2 regions of the Streptomyces tubbatahanensis genome follow, and region 2 is predicted to be linked to the other one. Evidence: riboswitches for the same ligand, from Rfam matches in the RefSeq annotation. Region 2 holds a riboswitch; the other holds the start of a gene.

Region 1 (7,365 bases), 5.1 Mb from region 2:
GGGGGCCGTGCTGGAGTCCGGGGCCCCGATGGTCTCCATCGCGGGCGGCGAGCCGCTGATGCACCCGCAGATCGGGGAGATCGTGCGGCAGTTGGTGGCCAAGCGTAAATACGTCTTCCTTTGCACCAATGCCATGCTGCTGCGCAAGAAGATGGACCAGTTCACCCCGTCGCCGTATTTCGCGTTCGCCGTGCACATCGACGGGCTGCGTGAGCGGCACGACGAATCCGTCGCCAAGGAGGGCGTCTTCGACGAGGCGGTCGAGGCGATGAAGGAGGCCAAGCGGCGCGGCTTCCGCGTCACCACGAACTCCACCTTCTTCAACACGGACACGCCGCAGACCATCATCGACGTCCTGAACTTCCTCAACGACGAGATCGAGGTGGACGAGATGATGATCTCGCCCGCCTACGCCTACGAGAAGGCGCCCGACCAGGAGCACTTCCTGGGCGTCGAGCAGACCAGGGAGCTGTTCAAGAAGGCGTTCGCCGGGGGGAACCGGGCCCGCTGGCGGCTCAACCACAGCCCGCTCTTCCTCGATTTCCTGGAGGGCAAGGCCGACTTCGACTGCACCGCGTGGGCCATCCCCAACTACTCGCTCTTCGGCTGGCAGCGCCCCTGCTACCTGATGAGCGACGGCTATGTGCCCACCTACCGCGAACTGGTCGAGGAGACCGACTGGGACAAGTACGGCCGCGGCAAGGACCCGCGCTGCGCCAACTGCATGGCGCACTGCGGCTACGAACCGACCGCCGTGCTGGCCACCATGGGCTCGCTCAAGGAGTCGCTGCGCGCGGCCCGCGAGACGGCCGCACCGAGTGGCTCGCGCTAGCGCCTGCCGCCGCACGCCACCACGGATCCACCGGAGTACTGTCTCGTTCGAGCAGGGGGGCCCACCATGTCCTTGCTGGAGTCCATCGACGGCGCCGCGCGCACGGGTGAGGGGAGCGTGGGGTGAGCGACTTCGACCTGGCGAAGCTGCTGGCCCGGCGCGGAGCCGAGCGCTACGACCTGCACGCGCGCCACCTCAACCACCAGTTGCCGCGCATGCTGCACACCCTCGGTTTCGACAAGGTCTACGAGCGGGCCGAGGGCGCCTACTTCTACGACGCCGAGGGCAACGACTACCTCGACATGCTCGCCGGGTTCGGCGTCATGGGGCTGGGCCGCCACCACCCCGTCGTACGGCAGGCGCTGCACGACGTGCTCGACGCGCAGCTCGCCGACCTCACCAGGTTCGACTGCCAGCCGCTGCCCGGGCTGCTGGCCGAGAAGCTGCTGTCGTACGCCCCAGGACTCGACCGGGTCTTCTTCGGCAACAGCGGCACCGAGGCCGTCGAGACCGCGCTCAAGTTCGCCCGGTACGCCACCGGCAGGCCCAGGGTGCTGTACTGCGCGCACGCCTTCCACGGCCTGACGACCGGCTCGCTGTCGGTCAACGGCGAGGACGGCTTCCGCGACGGCTTCGCACCGCTGCTGCCGGACACCCCGGTCCCGCTGGGCGACCTGGAGGCGCTGGAGCACCAGCTACGCAAGAAGGACGTGGCGGCGCTGGTGGTCGAGCCCGTCCAGGGCAAGGGCGTGCACGCGGCACCGCCCGGATACCTGCGCGCCGCCCGCGAGCTGCTCCACAAGCACGGGGCGCTGCTCATCGCGGACGAGGTGCAGACCGGGCTGGGCCGCACCGGCGACTTCTTCGCCTACCAGCACGAGGCCGGTGTCGACCCGGACCTGGTGTGCGTGGCCAAGTCGCTGTCCGGCGGCTACGTGCCCGTCGGGGCGACACTCGGCAAGGAGTGGATCTTCAAGAAGGTCTACTCGTCCATGGACCGGGTGCTGGTCCACTCCGCCAGCTTCGGGTCCAACGCCCAGGCCATGGCCGCCGGGCTCGCCACCCTGGCCGTCATGGACGACGAGCGGCTCACCGAGAACGCCCGCCGCACCGGCGAGGAGCTGCGCACCCGGCTCGCCGCGCTCGTCGACCGGTACGAACTGCTGCACGAGGTGCGCGGCCGCGGACTGATGATCGGCATCGAGTTCGGCAAGCCGAGGTCGATGGGGCTGCGCAGCCGCTGGACGATGCTGCAGACCGCGCGCAAGGGCCTGTTCGCCCAGATGGTCGTGGCCCCGCTGCTGCACAGGCACCGGATCCTCACCCAGGTCTCCGGCGACCACCTGGAGGTCATCAAGCTGATCCCGCCGCTGGTGGTGGGCGAGGCCGAGGTGGACCGTTTCGTGAGCGCCTTCACGCAGGTCATGGACGACGCGCACAGCGGCGGCGGCTTCATGTGGGACTTCGGGCGCACCCTGATCAAACAGGCGCTGGCGACCCGCTGACCCGCGGGCCGTGCCGCCACCCGCGCGGGTGGCGGCACAGCCCGGGGGCCGGGCCGCTCACGCCCTTCCGGGCAGCTCTCCGCGTACCGTCCGCGCCGCCGCGGTGAGGTTGGCCAGCGAGGCGCGCACCTCGGACCAGCCCCGCGTCTTGAGCCCGCAGTCGGGGTTGACCCACAGCCGGTCCGCGGGCAGCGCCGTCAGCCCCTTGCGCAACAGCGCCGCGGCCTCGTCCGCGCCGGGGACGCGCGGCGCGTGGATGTCGTACACGCCGGGGCCCGCCTCGCGCGGGTAGCGGTGCGCGGCCAGCTCGTCGGCGACCTGCATCCGCGAGCGCGCGGCCTCCAGGCTGATCACGTCGGCGTCGAGGTCGTCGATGGCCTGGAGGATGTCGCCGAACTCGGCGTAGCACATGTGGGTGTGGATCTGCGTGTCCGCGCGCACCCCGCTGGTGGTGAGGCGGAACGCCTCGGTGGCCCACGCCAGGTAGCCGGGCCGGTCGGCGGCGCGCAACGGCAGCGTCTCGCGCAGCGCGGGCTCGTCGACCTGGATGACGGCCGTGCCCGCGGCCTCCAGCTCGCACACCTCGTCGCGCAGCGCGAGCGCCACCTGGCGGGCCGTCTCGGCGGCGGGCTGGTCGTCGCGGACGAACGACCAGGCGAGCATCGTCACAGGACCCGTCAGCATCCCCTTGACCGGGCGGGTGGTGAGGGACTGCGCGTACTGGGTCCAGCGCACCGTCATCGGCTGCGGCCTGGAGACGTCCCCCGCGCAGATGGGGGGCCGCACGTAGCGGGTGCCGTAGGACTGGACCCAGCCGTGCCGGGTGGCCAGGTAGCCGGTCAGCCGCTCGGCGAAGTACTGCACCATGTCGCCCCGTTCCGGCTCGCCGTGCACCAGCACGTCCAGGCCGGCCTCCTCCTGGAAGGAGACGACCTCGCGGATCTCGGCAGCGATGCGCCGCTCGTACGCGGCCTCGTCGATGCGCCCGGCGCGCAGATCGGCGCGGGCCGCGCGCAGCTCGCCGGTCTGCGGGAAGCTGCCGATGGTGGTCGTGGGCAGCGGCGGCAGGCCGAGGCGGGTGCGCTGCGCGGCCGTGCGCCGGGCGTACGGCGCCGAGCGGCGCGCGTCGGACTCGGTGACCGCTGCCGTGCGGGCGCGTACCGCCGCGTCGTGGGTGAGCGGCGAGGCGGCGCGTGAGGCCAGGTCGGCCCGGTTGGCTGCCAGTTCGCCGCCGATGGCGCCCGTGCCCCGGGACAGTCCGCGTGCCAGGGTGGCGGCCTCGGCAATCTTCTGCGCCGCGAACGCCAGCCAGCGGGAGACCTGCGGGTCGATGTCGCGCTCCGCCCTGGCGTCCAGCGGGACGTGCAGCAGCGAGCAGGACGGTGCCACGTCCACGCGGCCGGCCAGCCCGAGCAGCGTCCCCAGGGTGGTCATGGACCGCGCGGAGTCGTTGATCCACACGTTGCGCCCGTCGATGACGCCCGCCACCAGCCGCTTGCCGGGCAGCCCGCCGGCCGCGGCGAGCGTGTCGAGGTTGGCGGCGGCGGGTCCCGTGAAGTCGAGCGCCAGCCCCTCCACGGGGGTCTTGGCCAGTACGGGCAGCGCTTCTTCGAGCCGGTCGAAGTAGGAGGCGACCAGCAGCCGGGGCCGGTCGGCGAGGCCGCCCAGCTCCCGGTAGGCGCGGGCCGCGGCCGCCAGCTGTCCGTGGGTGCGGTCGGACACCAGCGCCGGCTCGTCCAGCTGCACCCACCGTGCCCCGGCGGCGCGCAGGTCCGCCAGCACCTCCGCGTAGACGGGCAGCAGCCGCTCCAGCAGGGTCAGGGGCTCGAAGTCCTCGGGTGCGCCGGGCGCCGGCTTGGCGAGCAGCAGGTAGGTGACGGGCCCCACCAGGACAGGGCGGGCCTCCACCCCCAGGGCGAGGGCCTCCTTCAGCTCGCGGGTCTGCTTGCCCGAGTCGGCGCGGAAGGCCGTCTCGGGGCCGAGCTCGGGCACCAGGTAGTGGTAGTTGGTGTCGAACCACTTGGTCATCTCCAGCGGCGCGGCCTCCTGCGTACCGCGGGCCATGGCGAAGTAGCCGTCCAACGGGTCGGCCTCGACCGCGGCGCGGTGCCTCTCGGGCACGGCGCCGACCATGACCGTGGTGTCCAGTACGTGGTCGTAGTACGAGAAGTCGCCCGTGGGCAGCTCGTCGAGGCCGGCCTCCGCCATCGCCCGCCAGTTGGCGCGGCGCAGCCCGGCCGCGGTGGCGTGGAGGGCCTCGGCGCTGACCCGGCCCTTCCAGTAGCCCTCGACGGCCTTCTTCAGCTCACGGCCCGGGCCCTGGCGCGGGTAGCCGTGCACGGTGGCGCGGGCCGAGGGGGCCCGGGGTGGGGTGCCGGTGGTGTCCGTGGCGTCCTGGGGTTCCGGCGCAGCGTGCGCACCTGTCGCTGTCACGCAACTCTCCTTCGCGAGGTGACCGAAGCGCTCCCGGGACCGGGACGACGACGCGAAGGGGCGCGGCGCTGACGGGGCCGCCTGGGCGCCCGCCTGGGCGGACGGTCGGCGCCGCCCGCACTGCTCCGCTCTCCGACCCGCCCTCGAGGTCTCGGGAGAACCGCACGCGTGGGCGTGCGGGCAGCGGGCAGGTCTTCGGACTCGCGGGCACGCCCGCCGGACTCCCGGCGGGCACCTACCGGCCGTCGCTTCCCGGACCGTTCCATCCAGTGCGTATGACGGCTCTCGTTCCCACTCACCGCTGCGGGGCAGTCCCGGATTCCCACCGGATTCCCTCTTGCGACGCCTCCCGCCTGGCGGACGGGGCGAACCAGCTGCGACGGCCAGCCTAGCGGCTTCGCGTGCAGGTGTCTGCGGGGCCCTGTGGCCCGACGCTCCGGCTCAGGACTCCAGCATCCTGGACCTGAGACGGGTGCGGGTCACCTCGGTGAGACCCAGCCCCTTGGTCAGGTAGGTCTCCACGTCGCCCCAGGTCTCGTCGATGGTGGTGAAGGCCGCGTGCAGGTACGCGGCGCGGGCGTCGAACAGGGGCGCCAGCAGTTCCAGCACCTCGGTCGACATCCCGGCCTTCGACTTGGCGCTGCGGTGCACCTTGTACCGCCGGTGCGGGTCGTTGGACAGGAGGTAGTCGGCCTCGATCGCGCCGCGGTCGACGCCGAGCGCCAGCAGCGTGATCGCCACCGACAGCCCCGCGCGGTCCTTGCCCGCCGCGCAGTGCATCAGCGCGGGCACGCTGTCCTCGGCGAGCGCGTGCAGGATCCGGCTGTGCTCGGCCGTCCGGGAGGTGATCATGGTGCGGTACGAGGTCGTCATCCGCTCGACGCCCAGCCCGTCGCCGAGGATGGTCTGGAGCTGGTCGAGCTCGCCGTCGCGCACCATCTTCCAGAACTCCGCGCCGTCGGCGGGGTCCGAGAGCGGGATGTTGACGTTGCGCACGCCCGGCAGCATCACGTCGGGGCCGTCGAGCTTCCGGTCGGCGGCGTTGCGGAAGTCGAAGACCGTGTGCAGTGCCAGACCGCCGAGAAAAGCGGCGTCCTCGGGTGTCGCGTGGGCCAGGTGTCCGCTGCGGAAGAGGACCCCGCGCCGTACCCGCCGCCCGTCCACCGTGGGCAGCCCTCCGACGTCCCGGAAGTTCCGTACTCCGGCCAGCACCTTCTCGGCGGACTCCTGCGTCACGAGTGCGCTCCCTAGCGTGTAAGACGACCGTCCGTTCGACCATACGACATGGATGCCTGAGGCGATCAGTTCCGGCGGGCGTGACCCCCGCGACGGGCTCGGCGCGGGCCGCGCCCGCGCCGTGCGCCCCCTGCGGTCCGCCTCGTGAGCGCTCCGTACGCCCGCGTCGTGAGCGCCCCTACGCCCGTACCGCGCGTGCCCCCGTACGCTCGCACCGTGAGTGAGGAGCTGTTTCCGCGTCCACCGGCTCAGGTGGCGCCGGGCGCCGCGCACCTGCCGGGATGGCTGGACGCCGGGGCGCAGGGAGAGCTGCTGGCGGCCTGCCGGCGCTGGGCACTGCCGCCCGCCGGGCTGCGGACGGTGCGGATGCCCGGCGGCGGCGAGATGTCGGTGCGCCAGCTGAGCCTGGGGAGGCACTGGTACCCCTACGGCTACGCGGAGACCGTCGTGGACGGCGGCGGTGAGCGGGTGAAGGCCTTCCCCGCGTGGCTGGGGGAGTGGGCGCACCGCGCGGTGGGCGACGCGGCGGCGGTGGTGGGGGAGGGCGTGTTCGGGGACGGGGCCCGCGCCGCCGCGTACGACATCGCGCTCGTCAACTTCTACGGCGCGGACGCGAGGATGGGCATGCACCGGGACAGCGACGAGCGCTCCGACGCGCCCGTCGTCTCCTTCAGCCTCGGCGACGCCTGCGTCTTCCGCTTCGGGAACACCGAGGGACGGGGCCGGCCGTGGCGGGACGTGCGGCTGCACAGCGGCGACGCCTTCGTCTTCGGCGGGCCCGCGCGCCTGGCCTACCACGGGGTGCCCCGCACCGAACCCGGCTCGGCGCCGCCCGCGTTGGGGCTGCGCGGGCGGGTCAACGTCACCGTGCGGGCCTACTGAGCCGGTGGGGGGCGGATGGTGAGTCACCGCGCGGCCCTGTCAAGCGGAAGCCGGGCGGGTTCACTCTTTGGGAGCTGGCGAACCCTGGCGAATACCCCGTTCGGGTCAGTCGGGGGCGTGGCTGCGGGCTAGCGTGACCATGGCGTCGTCACCTCCCTCACACCGTCTTGACACCTCAACTTCCCGAGGACCCCATGGTCGAACCTCCGAGCAACGCGGTGCAGGCCTCCGCAGGAATAGGAACCTCCACTTCCGCTTCACTGGTCGCCTCCGCGGCCGCGTCCGCCTCAGCGTCAGCCTCAGTCTCAGCCTCCGGAAACAGCGGCAGGCACGGCGTCGCACGCCGCCGGCACGGCAAGCCCCGCACCCGAGAGAACGCACGCGAGAACGTGGGAGACGCCGCCGTCCGCCGACGGCTCGTACGGCTCGCCGTCCTGCCCGCAGGACTCGTCGCCCTCACCGGCGCCGCCGTCGTCG
Region 2 (7,365 bases):
CGCCAGGCCGCGCTCGCGCAGCCACTCCAGCGCCCCGACCGTCCCGCGCGTGCCGGGTACGACGACCAGATCGGCGTCGGCCAGCTCCTCCGCACGGTCGCAGAAGCGCACCACCACGCCCGGCTCGGCCGCCAGCGCGTCCACGTCGGTGAAGTTCGACATCAGCGGCACCGCGAGCACCGCGACCCGCAGCACGTCGGCACCGTGCGGAGCCGCGACGGAGGAGTCCCGTACAGCGCCCCGCAGGGAGACCCGCAGGCCGTCCTCCTCGTCGATGCCCAGACCGTGCCGGAACGGCAGCACCCCGAGCGTCGGCCGTCCCGTCAGGCCGCGCAGCATCTCCAGACCCGGCTCAAGCAGGGTCACATCGCCGCGGAACTTGTTCACCAGGTAGCCTGCGACCAGCTCCTGGTCCTCGGGGGCCAGCAGCGCCGTCGTACCGAACAAGGAGGCGAAGACGCCGCCCCTGTCGATGTCGCCGACCACCACGACCGGCAGCCGGCACGCCCGTGCCAGGCCCATGTTGACGATGTCGCTGCGCCGCAGGTTGATCTCGGCCGGACTGCCCGCGCCCTCGCAGACGACCGCGTCATGGGTACGCCGCAGCTCCTCCAGGCAGCCCGCCACCGTCTCCAGCAGCTCCTCGCGCCGCCCGAACCGCACGCCCCGGCCCTCGCCTGTGTGCCGGCCGAAGTAGCCCTGCGCTGACATCTCGCCCACCGGCTTGCCCAGCAGCACGACCTGGCTGGTGCGGTCGCCGCCCGGCTTCAACAGCACCGGGTTCATCAGCGCGCTCGGCTCCGTGCGGGCCGCCGCCGCCTGCATGGCCTGCGCCCGGCCGATCTCGGCGCCGTCGAGCGTGACGTAGGAGTTCAGCGACATGTTCTGCGCCTTGAACGGCGCCACGCGCAGCCCCTTGCGGGCCAGCCAGCGGCAGATGCCCGCCGTCACCACGCTCTTGCCCGCGTCCGAGGTCGTCCCCGCGACCAGCAGTCCGCCCCCATCGTTCACCGTGCGCCTCCCGCGCTCCCGGCGCCCCGGGGGCGCCGCGTCGTCCCACTCGCCCCGCCTCGTGCCGCGCCGACCGTGCCTCGTGCCGCGTCGACCGTGCCTCGTGCCGCGTCGACCGTGCCTCGTGCCGCGTCGACCGTGCCTCGCGCCGCACCGACCGCGCAGCAGACCGCCAGCGCCAGCACGCCGACGCGGCGGGACAACCGCACCGCCCGCTCGATGTCGGCCGTCCGCGCCCGAGCGCCGGGCCCGTTGAGGACGGGACGGTGCTCGACGCGCCCGCCGTAGGAGAGCGTCCCGCCGAGCCGCACACCGAGCGCCCCGGCGAACGACGCCTCGACCGGACCCGCGTTGGGGCTCGGATGCCGGTGCGCGTCCGACCGCCACGCGCGCAGCGCGCCGCGCGGGTTCGGCCCGGCCACGGCGGCCAGCACGGCGGTCAGCCGCGCCCCCGGCCAGCCCGCGGCGTCGTCCAGCCGGGCGGCGGCCCAGCCGAACCTGCGGTGGCGCGGCGAGCGGTGACCGACCATCGCGTCCAGCGTGTTGACCGCCCGGAAACCCAGCATCCCGGGCACGCCCGCCAACGCCCCCCACACCAGGGCGCCGACCACGGCGTCCGAGGTGTTCTCCGCGACGGACTCGACGACCGCGCGCGCCACGCCCTGCGCGTCGAGCCCCTGCGGATCGCGGCCGCACAGCGCGGGCAGCCGCTCGCGGGCCAGCTCGAGATCACCGGCCTCCAGCGCCGCGGCCACGGCGCGCGCCTCCCGCGTGAGGGACGTACCACCGAGCACGGCCCACGTGGCGGCGGCAGTCACCACGACGGCCCGAACCGTCGACCCCCCTGCCGCCCGCGACTCGCTGCCCGCGTCGACCCCGGAGAGCGCGCCCGCGCCGGGCTCGGCGAGTGTGCCCGCGCCCCTGCCGGCTGCGGGGGCCGCCGCAGCCGTGCTCACGTGTCCCACCGCGAGCGCGCCGCCCGCGCACAGCGCCACGTACAGCGCTCCCACGCCGCGGTGGTCGCGCCACATCCGTCGCTCCAGTGCGCCCGCGGCCCGGCCGAAGGCCGCGACGGGGTGGCCGCGTCGCGGATCGCCGAGCAGCGCGTCGATGAGGAATCCGGCGACGGCCCCACCGGCCTGGACGCCCACGGTCCGCTTCACGCGAGGGGCCCGGCGCACACATCCACGACGACGGAGGGTTCTGCCCCGCAGGGGGCGCATACGGCAGCGCGGCCACGCATGGCGGTGTCCTCACTCAGGGTCCTCGCCCTGGCTCGACTCGACCGGCGGCGAGAGTCTCCTGGCTCCCGGATCCGCGCCACCCCGCCTTCCAGCCCGCAGGGGCCGTGGCGTCGCTGGGATGGCGCTCCCCGGTGACAGTGGCGGGACCGCGCCGGATTCGCACCGGCTTCCTCTCCATGCCGCCGTTTGGGCACCGGCAGTCCACCACGCCCGACTGACCCCGTCAACTCGCCCTTGACCTGCGACGGGAGAGTGTGTGATCCCCCACGCCCACGTCGTCGGCCCGCCGCCGGCGCCGGGGCGGCGCCCGAAGCGAAGCGCCCCCGGCGCTGATTCCCGGGGGCGCTCGGAGCGGATCGGTGTGCCGGATTTCGGGGCGGGCCGGGGCGGGCCGGGGCAGGTCTGGGGGGGGGGGGGGGGGGGGGGGGGGGAGGAGGGGTTACGCCGCGATCAGGTAGATGCCGTACGCCACCGCCGCCAGGCACAGCGCGTAGCAGGCGTACGCGCCGGTGCGGGCGAGCGTGGTGGGTCCGGCACCGCCGGTGCGCGGGGAGTTGGTGACGATGCCGAGGGTGAAGACGCCGACGAGTCCGACGGTCGCCAGCAGGCTGACGCCGAAGACCTGGCCGAGGGCGGCCCAGTCGATGTTCATGCGGTCACTCTTTCTGGCCGGAGGCCCGGCCGGCGGGCTCGGAGTGCTGCCCAGTTCGAGGGGCTACTGCCCTGTTCGGGGCTCAGGAGATGCTGCCAGCGGAGGCGGGGCGGCTCGGGGCGGCAGCGGGTGGTTCACCGGGGAGCTGCTCGCCCGCGTCCGGCAGGGAGGCGGCCGACGCGGCGGATCCCGCGCCCACGCCCGCCGGGGCCGGGGGAGGGGAGACGGCGCGTACGGCGGTGGTGACCACCCCCGCGGGCTCCGGCTCCGGCTCCGGGGACGGCGCCGGCATGGCGGCCTCCGTCGCGGGCTCGACCTCGTTGACGTTGGTGTGGTCCACCGGTGTGCGGCGGGAGCGGACCCAGATGGCGCCGCAGATCGCCAGGGTGAGGACGGCGACCGCCGCGACGCCCCAGTCGCCCTGCTCGGCCAGCAGCGCGGCGCCCGCCGCGACGAGCCCTGCCGCCGGGAGGGTGAGCGCCCAGCCGACGACCATGCGGCCCGCCGTGCCCCAGCGGACCACGCCGCCCTTGCGGCCGAGTCCCGAGCCCATCACGGCGCCGGAGCACACGTGGGTGGTCGAGAGGGAGAAGCCGATGTGCGAGGAGGCCAGGATGGTGGCCGCCGCGCTCGTCTGGGCGGCGAAGCCCTGCGGGGGCTGGATGTCGGTGATGCCCTTGCCCATGGTGCGGATGATGCGCCACCCGCCCAGGTAGGTGCCCAGCGCGATGGCCATGCCCGCCGAGGCGATGACCCACACGGGCGGGTTCGAGCCGGGGGCCAGGGCGCCGCCGGTGACCAGCGCGAGGGTGATGACGCCCATGGTCTTCTGCGCGTCGTTGGTGCCGTGCGCCAGGGAGACCAGCGCGGCGGAGGTGATCTGCCCGGCGCGGTAGCCCTTGGCGGTCTGCCCCTCGTCGGCGTTGCGGGCGAGGCGGTAGGTGACCCGGGTGGCGCACACGGAGGCGACGCCGGCGACCAGCGGTGCGGCGAGCGCGGGGATGAGCACCTTCATGACGACGACGTCGCCGTTGACCGCGCCCGTGCCGACCGCCGCGACCGTCGCCCCGAGCAGGCCGCCCATCAGCGCGTGGGAGGAGCTGGAGGGGAGTCCGGCGAGCCAGGTCAGCAGGTTCCAGATGATCGCGCCCACCAGCCCGGCGAAGATCACTTCGGGCTTGATGCCGGAACCTTCATCGATGATTCCCGAGGAGATGGTCTTGGCCACCTCGACGGACAGGAACGCGCCGAGGAGGTTGAGGACCGCGGACATGGCCACCGCCGCGCGGGGAGCCAGGGCCCCGGTGGAGATGGTGGTGGCCATGGCGTTGGCCGTGTCGTGGAAGCCGTTCGTGAAGTCGAACACCAAGGCCGTGACGATCACGATCCCGATGAGAAGCGTGATGTGTTCCATTCACCAGGCACAATCAGTTCGAGGGGCAGTAACGCCGTGAACGTAAGGACGGCGAGTGAACAGAAGGTGAACTGGGGCGGGCGTCGAGGTGTCACCCCCTGACGACATTTGTGTGTTCCAGGTCACACCGTGTTCCGGTGGGTCTGTCAGTGCAACACGACACCCCGGCCAGGGCGCCGACGGCACCGACCGCACCCCCTCGGGCACCCGCCGTTACCCCGCACGGACGTCACCCTCCCGGCCCGGCCCACTGGTTTGCCCCGGCGTCTCGCGTCAACCTGGAGAGGATGCGTCTGCGAACCGCGGCACTGGCCGCGACCACCGTGCTCGGCACCGGCGCGGCCGCTTTGGCGGCCGGACGGTACGCCGCCGACGTCGCGCTGCGCCCCGTGCGTGCCCGCGGTGAATCCGCCGGCAGGCCCACCGCCGGGTTCGAGGGCACCAGGCTGACCGTACAGTCGCACGACGACGGCCGGATCGCCGTCACCCGCTCGCTGGCCGCCGGGCTCCCGGGGATCTACGGCCTGACCGGCCGTGGCACCCACGCCGTCGTCGGCCCCGTCATGGAGGACGAGACGGCCGCGCGGTCCAGACCGCACACGGTCGTCCGCGAGCTGCGGCGGGTCAGCCGCGGCCGGCTGAGCACCGGCGCGACCGTCCGCCTCACCCCGCAGGTGCACGTCGGCGACCCCGGGGAGGCGCTGGGCCTGGAGTACACCGACGTGCGCATCCCCGGCGAGCTCGGGCAGCTGCCCGCCTGGTTCGTCCCCGGCGCCCGCGGCAGCTGGGTGATCACCGTGCACGGTCTGGGCGCCACCCGCGAGCACCCCATGACGCTGTTCCCCTTCTACGTGAGCCGGCGGATGCCGGTGCTCGGCATCGGCTACCGCGGCGACCCCGGTGCGCCCCCCTGCCCCGACGGCATCGGCCACCTGGGCAACTCCGAGTGGCGTGACCTGGACGCGGCGATCCGCTACGCCGTCGAGCACGGGGCCGCGCGGGTGATCCTGCACGGCTGGTCGAGCGGGGCCACGATGGCGCTGCACGCCGCAGCGCACTCCCCGCTGCGCGAATGTGTGGCAGGCCTCGTCCTGGACTCGCCCGTCCTGGACTGGCAGCACACCGTCCGCGCGCTGGCGTCTTCGCACGGCACCCCCAGGGCGCTGCTGCCACTCGTCGTGCGGGCCGTCCAGGGCCGGGCCGGGCTGCCCGAGGACCGGGAAGCGCCGCTGGTGGACCCGGCCAAGCTGACGGTGCCGACACTGCTGCTGCACGGCCCGGCCGACACCATCGCCCCCTGGGAGAGCTCCCGCGAGCTCGCGGCCCGCCGCGAGCGGCTCGTCTCCCTGCACCGCGTCCCGTACGCCCCGCACGCGGCGATGTGGAACGCCGACCCCCACGGGTACGAGGAGAAGCTGCGCCGCTTCCTGACGCCCTTCATGTGAGCGCACCCCGCCCGGGCGGGAACGCGGCTGAGACGGCGTCACACTGAGGCCCCCTCAGGAGCCGCCGTGTGCGGCGAGATGGCGCCCGGCGACCGGATATGGCACCCCAGGTTTGGGTTTCCCGGGAACAGCGTGAAGACTGCTCCTGTGACGACGTCCCGTACTCCGCGAGACAACCGGCTCCGCCTCGTCCCCCGACAGCCCGTCGCAGCCGCCCGGCGCACGGTGACGACCAGGCGCGCCGCCCGGACGCCCCGGCCTCCGGACGGCATGCTCCCCCGCGACCAGCTCGCCCGGCACGCCCGCGCCTCCCTCGCCGACGCCGTCCGCGTCGCCCACTGGGCCGCCGGCGCCGGTACGTCGCCGCACGCGGGCGACGGCGGACTGAACCGGGCCGCCGACGAGCTGCGCATGACCGCCGGGCAGGTGCGCGCGCACTGGGGGAGGGCCAAGCTGGCAGGCCTGATCGAACTGCACGGGGACACCGCGCGCGCCGGCTGGCGGCTGCGTGCCTGGGACCGGGACGACAGCGCGGTGCTGCGCGGCTGGGTCGCCCTCTTCGACGCCTGGTCGCTGGCCCACCCCGCGCCGCTGCCGCACGAACAGACGCTGGTGGCGGAGGTCGTCGAGGCGGTGCCCCAGTTCCTGTCCGTGATGCACCTGTCCGGCGGGCCCGTCACCTTCGCGCTGCTGCACGACCTGCTGGGACGGCGCATCGCCGAGCTGCGCGCCGAACGGGACGGCGGCGGGCACGCGGCGAGCCGCGCCGTCGTCGGTGTCGCACTGCCGGGCCTGCTCGACTGGGCGCTCGACGGCCTCTCCGCCGTCGGCGCCCTCACCCGCTGCGCCGACGAGGAACCGGGCGGGGAGTCCGTGCTCCGCCAGGGCTCGGCCGTCCTCACCCCGCTGGGCACCTGGGCGGTGTGGACCAAGCTGGAGCAGATCTGCGTGGCGGCCCAGAGCCCGGCCGGCAACATCGAGCAGTCGGCGGAGGAGATGCTCCGCGGCTGCGCCCGGATGACCCCGGGGCCCGCCCGCGACGAGTACCGCGCCTGGCTGGCCGCGCGCCCCACCTCGCACGCCGTCACCGAGCTGCTGGAGGCCGCGCGCGGCGAGGACGCGCTCCTCAGAGGGCTGGCCTTCGAGGCGCTGCGGGTGGTCGGCGCGCCGGCGGAGGAGGCCGTGCAGGAGGTCGCGGACGAGCCCACGCTGCGCCCGTACGCGCTGCTGTGGCTGGCCGAGCAGGCCGGTACCGACCCGGAGGACCTGGCGGGCGGCGCCCCCGGCGTGCTCACCCGCGAGGAGGCGACCTGGCTGTGGGTGGACACCGCGGCCGCCGTCACCGACCACGGTGAGGAACAGCTGCTGGTCGATCACCTGGGCACGGCCGTACAGGGTTCGGTGCCGGGGCTGCTGGAGGAGGTGCGGGCCACGGGCCACCCGCGCACCGTGCAGGTCCTCGTCGCCCTGGCGGCCGCGCACCCCGACCCCGCCCTCGCCAAGGCCGTACGCCGCGCCGCCTTCCAGGTGCACACCGGCGGGGAGTGAGCCGGCCCGTCCGCGTCGGGCCGGGCGGCTGCCGGGCCGCACCGCGCCAAC

Evidence for each region. Region 2 has a riboswitch for cobalamin ahead of MMF93_RS07245 (cobalamin biosynthesis protein). Riboswitches for the same ligand answer to the same signal wherever they lie in the genome.
Region 1: linked by a shared signal. The riboswitch ahead of metE (5-methyltetrahydropteroyltriglutamate--homocysteine S-methyltransferase) and the one ahead of MMF93_RS07245 (cobalamin biosynthesis protein) in region 2 are both predicted to bind cobalamin.

The regions. Positions count from the first base shown of each region.
Region 1 covers NZ_CP093846.1:6,748,019-6,755,383, forward strand. The annotation lists gene hpnH (adenosyl-hopene transferase HpnH) at 1-832, shown strand, start outside; gene MMF93_RS28880 (aspartate aminotransferase family protein) at 955-2,337, shown strand; gene metE (5-methyltetrahydropteroyltriglutamate--homocysteine S-methyltransferase) at 2,395-4,677, opposite strand; cobalamin riboswitch at 4,952-5,147, opposite strand; gene MMF93_RS28890 (tyrosine-protein phosphatase) at 5,212-6,006, opposite strand; gene MMF93_RS28895 (alpha-ketoglutarate-dependent dioxygenase AlkB family protein) at 6,223-6,888, shown strand; gene MMF93_RS33550 (ATP-binding protein) at 7,278-7,365, shown strand, end outside.
Region 2 covers NZ_CP093846.1:1,668,699-1,676,063, reverse strand. The annotation lists gene MMF93_RS07250 (cobyric acid synthase) at 1-1,011, opposite strand, end outside; gene MMF93_RS07245 (cobalamin biosynthesis protein) at 1,008-2,162, opposite strand; cobalamin riboswitch at 2,308-2,427, opposite strand; gene MMF93_RS07240 (hypothetical protein) at 2,695-2,907, opposite strand; gene MMF93_RS07235 (inorganic phosphate transporter) at 2,990-4,321, opposite strand; gene MMF93_RS07230 (alpha/beta hydrolase family protein) at 4,609-5,766, shown strand; gene MMF93_RS07225 (hypothetical protein) at 6,037-7,314, shown strand.